Regions from separate parts of the Paenibacillus sp. 1781tsa1 genome, predicted to be linked through region 2. Evidence: predicted binding sites of a transcription regulator. Region 2 holds the regulator's gene; the other holds the start of a gene.
What was found. The regulator CtsR, encoded in region 2, represses protease genes until heat stress. The targets are predictions, from matches to a motif close to ATGGTCAATAAAGGTCAAACA.
Positions count from the first base shown of each region.

Region 1: a site for CtsR is predicted at 1,630-1,650, ahead of clpP (ATP-dependent Clp endopeptidase proteolytic subunit ClpP). Genes of this name have one in related genera too.

Region 1 is NZ_JAMYWY010000001.1:181,700-186,135, reverse strand. Features, by position in the region: gene NKT06_RS00915 (sugar-binding transcriptional regulator) at 36-1,061, opposite strand; tRNA gene NKT06_RS00910 (tRNA-Arg) at 1,488-1,562, shown strand; gene clpP (ATP-dependent Clp endopeptidase proteolytic subunit ClpP) at 1,739-2,335, shown strand; gene NKT06_RS00900 (stalk domain-containing protein) at 2,501-3,598, opposite strand; gene NKT06_RS00895 (SIMPL domain-containing protein) at 3,987-4,436, opposite strand, start outside.
Region 2 is NZ_JAMYWY010000001.1:6,233,498-6,237,933, reverse strand. Features, by position in the region: rRNA gene rrf (5S ribosomal RNA) at 1-52, shown strand, start outside; gene NKT06_RS28125 (GNAT family N-acetyltransferase) at 242-1,417, shown strand; gene NKT06_RS28120 (CtsR family transcriptional regulator) at 1,879-2,340, shown strand; gene mcsA (protein-arginine kinase activator protein McsA) at 2,372-2,896, shown strand; gene mcsB (protein-arginine kinase McsB) at 2,925-3,995, shown strand; gene NKT06_RS28105 (ATP-dependent Clp protease ATP-binding subunit) at 4,178-4,436, shown strand, end outside.

The sequences.
Region 1 (4,436 bases), 6.1 Mb from region 2:
CAATAGTTGTGTTGCAAAGTAAGCGAAGTAAAACCTTATTCCATTTCAGCAACGATGACTTCGGCAGCAGCCTCATCAATAATCAGAATATCTTCCTGACCAAATCGCAACACGGAATGTATAGCAGCAGCTTTGCTTTTGCCACCTGCGATTCCAATCACTACATCGGTTCGTTCAATATCCTGAAGTCGCATCCCCAGTGTAAGCATGGTATGTACCACCTTACCCTGATCGTTAAAGTAATAACCGAAAGATTCAGATACGGCTCCCTGCTCCTGAAGTTCATCTATGATCTCTGTAGCAAGTTTACGTCGTGTCGCCATCTCCACGGCATCACCAATTCCATGAATAACAATCCGCGATTTTCGAATCAGCTGCAGAATCTCCTGAACACTGGGGTCCTGGATTAATGATTCATAGGCATGATCACTAAGCAAATCCGGTACATGCAGGAGTTTATATTGCGCTCCTACCCGTTTTGCCATCGTAGATGCAATCGTATTTGCCTGAATTTCAAGGCTTTCTCCAAGTCCACCGCGTGCCGGTACGAACCAGACACCTTTGAGCGATGTTGGCGGAGTCAGTTGCTCTGCGACTTCGGCCGTTGTTGATCCGCCAGTAACGGCGACAACGTCGTTGTCACTCATGATATTGCCGAGAGCCTTCGCTCCGGCTCTGCCCAGTTCCCTTTTGGCAAATGGAGATACGTCCGAATCGCCAGGAACCACAACTACCTTTTGCAGACCGTAGGCTTGCTTGATGCGCTCTTCCAGCTCGGATAATCCGAACAACTCTTTGGCTACGGGCTCTAACTGCTGCAGCAAATCATACCCTGCCTCGCTGATCTTCATTCCTGCACTGTCAATTTCAATAAGTCCCTGAGCCTTTAACAGATCGGTCTCAGCCCTCAGAACCCGCTCGGTCATCTGCATGGAATTAGCTAACGTTCTCCGTCCGATCACATCCGATAACATGATCTGCTGCAGAATCGTATACCTCTTTTTCAAGACATCCATGAGATCAGGCAGAAGCTGCTTTTGTACTTCTAAAATCGTTCGCATGCTTTCCACTCCCGCAAGTTCTCGTTCCAAGCTCTCTTTCGTGGCCCTAAAACGTCCCGGGTTAACTTTTTAAGTCCCACGTCTATTCTACCTAAAACTGACGTGACATGCAAGTGTTTCAACGTGTTATTTCGACACACATTCAGCGTTTGTACGCGCCTATTTTCACAATCCTAGACTTCCATGATCAAGGACTAGCTCACGCATACCATATATAGAAGAAACAAATGAATCCCGTCTACATATCGCTCAGAATACATTTCATCCGGCATGTCCAAAACCTCTAATAGCATTTACTTAAATGCACTCTTTATCCACTCTTCTTCATCATGATCATTTTTAGGTTAATCCAAACCAATACACATCACGAATTGCTTGCAATTAAATATTTCATGAGCTATAATCATTATTGCTGTCACATAATGTGCGCCCGTGGTCCAATGGATATGACGTAGGCCTCCGAAGCCTGAGATCCAAGTTCGATTCTTGGCGGGCGCGCCACTTTTATTTAACAGCTCATAACCCTTTTAACCAATGAAACCGGAAAGGTTTCTTTTTTTTGCAAGTTAGTTTGACTTTCTTTGACTTTTTGTTTGGAATTGTTTATTATGTGGGTAATACGGTAACAGTTTAAATATAAACACCAATAACATTTACATTCCGAGGAGGTTTTTCACGTGAGTTTTATTCCAATGGTCGTTGAACAGAGCAACCGGGGTGAGCGCGCCTATGACATCTACTCCAGATTGCTGAAGGATCGTATTATTTTCCTTGGTAGCGATGTTAATGATGTAGTGGCTAATGCCATTATGGCACAGATGTTGTTCCTGGCTGCGGAAGATCCGGAGAAAGACATTCACTTATACATCAACAGCCCAGGCGGATCGATTACAGCCGGTATGGCCATTTACGATACAATGCAATTCATCAAACCGGATGTATCTACCATCTGTGTAGGTATGGCGGCTTCCATGGGTGCATTCTTGCTGAACGCTGGTGCAAAAGGGAAACGTTTTGCGTTGCCTAACAGTGAAATCATGATTCACCAACCGCTTGGTGGTGCTCAAGGTCAAGCTTCGGACATCGAAATTCGTGCTCGCCGCATCCTGAAAATGCGTGATACCTTGAACCGCATCATCTCTGAGCGTTCAGGTCAACCTCTGGAGCGGATCGAGAAAGATACAGATCGTGACTACTTCATGAGTGCTGCTGAAGCTGCCGATTACGGTATCATTGATAAAGTTATTGAAAACGTAGGTTCCCAAGGCATCTAAGTGTGATGTAGACCCCGGTCTACGCGTTAACATATCAATACCTAACGTAATCAGCAACACCTCATTGTGTTGTCTAACGAGAAGAAGCCCTCATCATAATTATGATGAGGGCTCTTTTTTTCATTTTATAAGAAGGATAACCGAAGAGTGCACAATAATAGTTCGTTATTTGGTTCCAGTTACATTACTGAAAGGTTCTGTGCCTTTAGGGAGAAGCTCTTTATACGTGAATGGCATTTCAGGGAAGCCTTCTGCGTACGCCGTATATTCATACAACTGGAAGAACACAACTACCCCTGTTGGTGTCACATAGAAATCCTGGTCCTTATTCAACCCTTTGTAACCTTCCAGGTATCCACCGCGGGCTTTCAGTTGCTCGCCCACTTTTTTACCCAACGTCTCGCGCATGGTTTTGTTATTTTGCAGCACATCATCTAATGTAAGCTCCTTGCCTGTGTCCAGTGCAAAGGTGTGGCCGGTACGGGTTGTCATGCCATGTGCTCCTGCATAGTCCTCATAACGTTGAGTGATCAAACCTAGCACGCCGTTCTCATTGTAGGTCACGACATACGAAGTTTCAAAAGCATATGGACGTTTTGCGGTTGCCCCGCCAAATTCAGTGGTTTGTTTTTTGAAAGCAGCAACAGCCGTGTCCACTTCATCTTTGAGCACTTTGTTGATGGCCGCTTCAGCTTCTTTGCTGGCAAGTCCACTTACCTGCGGATATTGAACATCTACTTCAGCGTTTTTCACAGTGACATTAACTGTGGCCGCCTTAACTTTCACGCTATTTTGTTTCACCTTGCTGAGTGTTAACGTTTTGGTTTTGCCATCCCAATTTCCCTGTACACCCAGATAATCTCTCATTGCCGAGAATGGAATATATAATCGACCTTGAATCAATTTCGCTTCCACCTGAGGGTAATAACCGTTAATGTAAACGTTTGGCTGTCCATCCATCAAGCTAACAGTCATCGCATTGTTGGCTGCTGTTACCGTATATGACTTGGTTTTGGCATCATATTTCAACGTACCGCCCGCTACATCTTTGACCGCTGTCAGCGAGACCCAAGTCGATCCACCTTGAAGAAGTCCTTTTTGAGTCAGTGTTTTCCCACCCGATTTCAGAGTTACCTCAGCCGGGGTTGTCACTTTCGAGGATACAGACGCCGCCTGTACCGAACTATCCTGCCATACCGAACCACTACCTACAATAATTCCTGCTGCAAGCAACGCACTTGTCCATTTTTTCCATGATGTCATATATAAAACTCCTCTCTGAATTCACAATTAGGTATCATTGCGTATGTAATCCTGACCTGATCGCATATCTCATACGCTCACCTCTTTATTATAATTAACCCAATTTCGGAAAGGTTTACAGCTCGAGTTACAATGTTGATGAATATCAGACGGAAAATATAAGGGGATATGACCTTTTTGTCACGAACAACTATACAAAAAAGATACCAATATACAGCATTTCATGTTGCTTCAAAAAGGGTTCCCTCCTATCAAACTTCATTAAAGTTTGCTTTTGCAACAAAAAAAGACTCTGTCCACAGGACAAAGTCTTTGTCATTATTTCGTTGTACCCTTCAAATGAAACTTGTAAAGGTTACTTGAGCTTACAATCCTGGTTCACTCTTGTTTATTTCATTTCATACGTAATATTCAGGATTGTACTTACTTTAACCTGGCCTGTTTCAATCTCCGTGCCACCTGCTGTATCTTGGGCTTTGGACATTAACGCCTCGCTTGCATAGAATACAGGCACATTGGCGTCACCTTGGCTCACGGAAAGAACAGCACCCAGTTGACGTTTAACTGCTTTTGCAATGGCGCCAGCTTTCACATCTGCATTGGCAACAGCCTTCTCAATCACTTGGGACTCATAAGTTTCCGGATTTTCTACAGTAAAGCGTACATTCTCAATATTGTTGGCACCTGCCCCTGAAGCAGCATCGAGCAACTCGCCGATCTTGTCCATCTGACGATACGTGACTGTCAGTGTATGATGCGCTGTGTATCCTTTAATTTGTTGTCCGTCTTTTTCGCTATACGTATAGTTGGGTTGTACAGAGAACTGGCTGGTTTGAAT
Region 2 (4,436 bases):
CGCCGATGGTACTTGGACCGCAGGGTCCTGGGAGAGTAGGACGCCGCCAAGCGAAGAACCACTGCCGATGTTATTCGGTGGTGGTTTTTATTTATTTATTTATTTATTTATTTTAGGGATGCGAAAGCATCTCTTATTTGACTTTGTAGGAATCCTCTGACACACTCAAAGGGGTACATATATCACATATCAGGCCAGATTTGGATTGATAATAACTCTAGCGAATGGGGTGTAGGGCGGTATGGAAATTCAAAAATTGACGGTAGATGATTTTGAACCGGCGATGGCACTCTCCGAATATGCTTTTCAAGTAGTAATGAGTGAAGAACAAAAAGAAAAACGGCGGAGTCAATTTTCGTCACAGGATATATGGGGTGTATATGAGGAAGGGCAGCTAGGAGCCAAACTTCACATTATTCCTTTTCAAACCTATATTCATGGTAGATCGTTCGAGATGGGCGGTATTGCGGGTGTAGCCACCTGGCCAGAGTATAGACGCAAAGGTTGGGTAGCGGGTCTGCTGAAGCATGCGTTGGAAGAAATGAATCGTAACAAACAAAGTATATCGTTCTTGCATCCATTCTCTTTTGGTTTCTATCGAAAGTATGGATGGGAGACGTATGTTGAATTTAAACGGTATAAAGTACCTACAGCTCATTTGCCTATGAAAAAAGCGACACCTGGAACAATTCGGCGTGGAGATCCGAGCCTCAACATATTAAAGGAAGTATACAGTGCTTATGCTGAGCGTTATAACGGAACTCTGGTTCGGGATGATGCAAGGTGGGAGAATTCAGTTTTGGTTAATGGAAGCAGCCAGAAGGCTGTATATTACGATAAAGCTGATGCAGCACAAGGTTATCTTTTATATGAGGTTAAGGAAAATAAGTTTACCATTAAAGAGATCATCTATCTGAACGAAGAGGCTAGGCAAGGACTGTGGACCTTCATTGCTAACCATGATTCCATGATCCAGGAAGTTACGTTGCAGGCACCTGCAAGTGATACGCTTGCTTTCCAATTGGATAACCCGCGGATTCAGCAGGAGATCGTACCTTATTTTATGGCGCGTATCGTTAGTGTGGAGCAGTTTATATCCCAGTATCCTTTTGCAAGCCAGGACTCACCGGTGCAGATTGTTCTACAGGTAGAGGATTCCCACGCTCCGTGGAATGAAGGAGTATGGCAATTGAACGTAGCAATGAATGGAACAGCATCCATATGGAAAACTTCGGAGCCAGTTACTGATGATCAGACTATTAAGGTAGATATTCAAGCCCTTACTGCGGTGCTGATGGGATATCGCAGACCAACGGAAATGGCACGAATGGGAAGAATTCACGGACCGAACACAGCAATCAAGGCTCTGGAACAAGCGATACCTGAACGGGAAACCTATTTACTCGATTTCTTTTGATGACTACTTCCACTGCTCGATTTAACTGGATTAGCTTATATAGAAATAAGGCGTAATTGAAAGACAAATGGACTTCTCCAGCGGTTTTGGAGAGGTTTTTTTGTGTCTGGGGAATATTTCGTGTAAAATCGTAAAAAATGAATAGTGACCCCACTTGGCAAACCCACAAAATATGCTATAATGTATATAAAGTCAAAGAAAGTCAAAGTCAACTAAAGGTTTAATACTTAAGTAGCTTTCTTTCTACAATCTGATGCATGATCGCCAATATACGGGATTCATTACATCGGAGGATCAAGGGAATATTAAAGGACCTTCGTGCTTCCTTCGCTCTCCTGTTGATACCTGTGGAAGCAAGATTCGCTGTTTTCCTGATTGGTTAAATGGGTAGAGAAGGTGTACTCTGTGGGGGCGTGTGGGTCCTTATTGACTTAACGTTTCAGACAGTGGAGGATGATTGGATGCGTAATATCTCTGATATTATCGAACGATATCTGAAGAGTATTTTGCATGAAAGTCCCGAAGGAATGGTTGAAATTCAGCGTAATGATCTGGCAGATCAGTTCTCATGTGTACCTTCCCAGATCAATTATGTCATCAGCACACGTTTTACACTCGAGAAGGGATACCTGGTAGAGAGTAAACGCGGTGGTGGTGGTTATGTTCGCATACAGCGCATTGAATTACCAGCCCATTCAGCTCTGCATAATCATTTGCACCATAGTATTGGTGATGAGATCGGGCAGACAGCTGCCGAAGGTCTGATTTATCAATTGGAAGAAGCACGTTTCTTGAGCAAGCGTGAAGCTGGGTTGATGCGAGCAGCTGTATCTAGAGAGGTTATATTGGTCAAACTTCCTTACCGGGATCAAATTCGTGCCAGAATGTTAAAGGCGATGTTAATATCTTTGCTCGGTAAATGAAAACTATCGGGGTCAAAGGAGGTACATCATTATGCTGTGCCAAGAATGTAATAAACGTCCGGCGACACTACATTTTACGAAGATTGTAAATGGAGAGAAGACGGAATTCCATATTTGTGAGTCATGTGCCCGCGAAAAAGGGGAAATGATTCCTGGAACAGCAGGTGGGTTTTCCATTCACAACTTGTTGTCCGGGTTGCTTGATTTTGATCCAGCCGGCAAAAGTGGATCGGCAGGAACACCACCTGCAAAAGCACTTCAGTGTGAAGAGTGTGGTATGACGTACGCACAATTCAGCAAGATAGGCCGATTTGGCTGCAGTTCATGTTATAAATATTTTGACAGCCGTCTGGACCCTTTGTTCAAGCGGGTTCATGGTAGTACGTCCCATGTAGGCAAAGTGCCTGCACGAGCTGGTGGTCGCATTAAGGTGAAACGGCAAATCGCTGATCTGAAGCGTGAGCTCCAGGAGAGCATCGCCCAAGAGGAATTTGAAGAGGCGGCTCAGATCCGTGACCAGATCAGAGGACTTGAAAAAGGAATAGCTCAGGAGTAAAGTTTGTCATGAGTAGGAGGGATGCGTAATGCCTAATCTGCGCTTTACAGAGAAGGCGCTCAGCGACTGGATGCGCAGTGATGCGGCTGATTCCGAAATCGTCATTAGCAGCCGTGTCCGGATTGCGCGCAACCTTCAGCATGTTCCGTTTCCGATGCTGGCTTCTAATGAGCAATCGGAAGAGGTGCTGAATAAGCTGAGCGAAGTACTTCAATACGATGACGTTCATGCCTTTGGGGATTTTCATACTTTGGATCTGATCGATATTGACGAACTCGACAAACGGGTGCTGGTGGAGAAACATCTCATCAGTCCAAGTCTTGCGAATGAATCCAGGAATGGTGCGGTTATTCTCAGTGAGGATGAGTCTGTCAGTATTATGATTAATGAAGAAGATCATCTTCGTATCCAGTGCCTCTATCCGGGGTTCCAGGTGAAAGAAGCCTGGGAGAAAGCTTCCGCAATAGATGATGCTTTTGAAGCGCACGTGGATTATGCTTTTGATGATCGCAGAGGATACTTAACCAGCTGTCCTACTAATGTAGGTACAGGTGTCAGAGCATCTGTCATGATGCACCTGCCTGCCTTGGTGATGACGCAGCAGATTGGCCGTATTTTAACCGCAGTTTCCCAAGTGGGATTGACTGTAAGAGGGATATACGGTGAAGGCAGCGAAGCTATGGGTAACCTGTTCCAGATCTCGAATCAGATTACACTGGGGCAGACCGAACAGGAAGTCATTGAGAACCTGCATGGTGTTGTTTTACAGATGATTGGTCATGAACGTACAGCCAGAGAACGGTTAATTACCGACTCCAGACTTCGAATTACGGATCGTGTCATGCGTTCTTACGGCATATTGTCTCATGCAGCTATTGTAGATTCCAAGGAAGCTGCACAACGCTTATCGGATGTACGCCTTGGCGTGGATCTCGGCTTGTTGGATGGACTGTCTATCACGGTAATGAATGAGTTGAATGTGATGACACAGCCGGGATTTTTGCAGAAAACATATGGCGAAGATATGCGGACAGATGAACGTGACATCTATCGTGCTCAGTTGATTCGTGATACGATCAATGCAGCGAAGCAGCCCTAGCTTAGCCTGATATTGTATTGAATTATGGTTTCATGCCGCATTGCGGCTTTTATATAATAAGGCATGTACGAATGCCGAATGACTTTATTCGCAGCACGGCTGCAAACAAAAATGATATGAAGAATACGACGGGGATGGTTTGGAACCCTCGTTTTATCCAAAACCATGGAGGTGCAGGAGATATGATGTTTGGAAGATTTACGGAACGGGCCCAAAAGGTGCTCGCACTCGCGCAGGAAGAAGCTGTCCGTCTCGGTCATAATAACATCGGTACTGAGCATATTTTGCTCGGCCTCATTCGTGAAGGCGAAGGCATCGCAGCCAAAGCACTGATCGGCCTGGGACTCGGATTGGAAAAAATTCAGGATGAAGTAGAAACGCTGATTGGCCGCGGCCAAGAGCAACCTACCAACATTGCATATACGCCACGTGCGAAAAAAG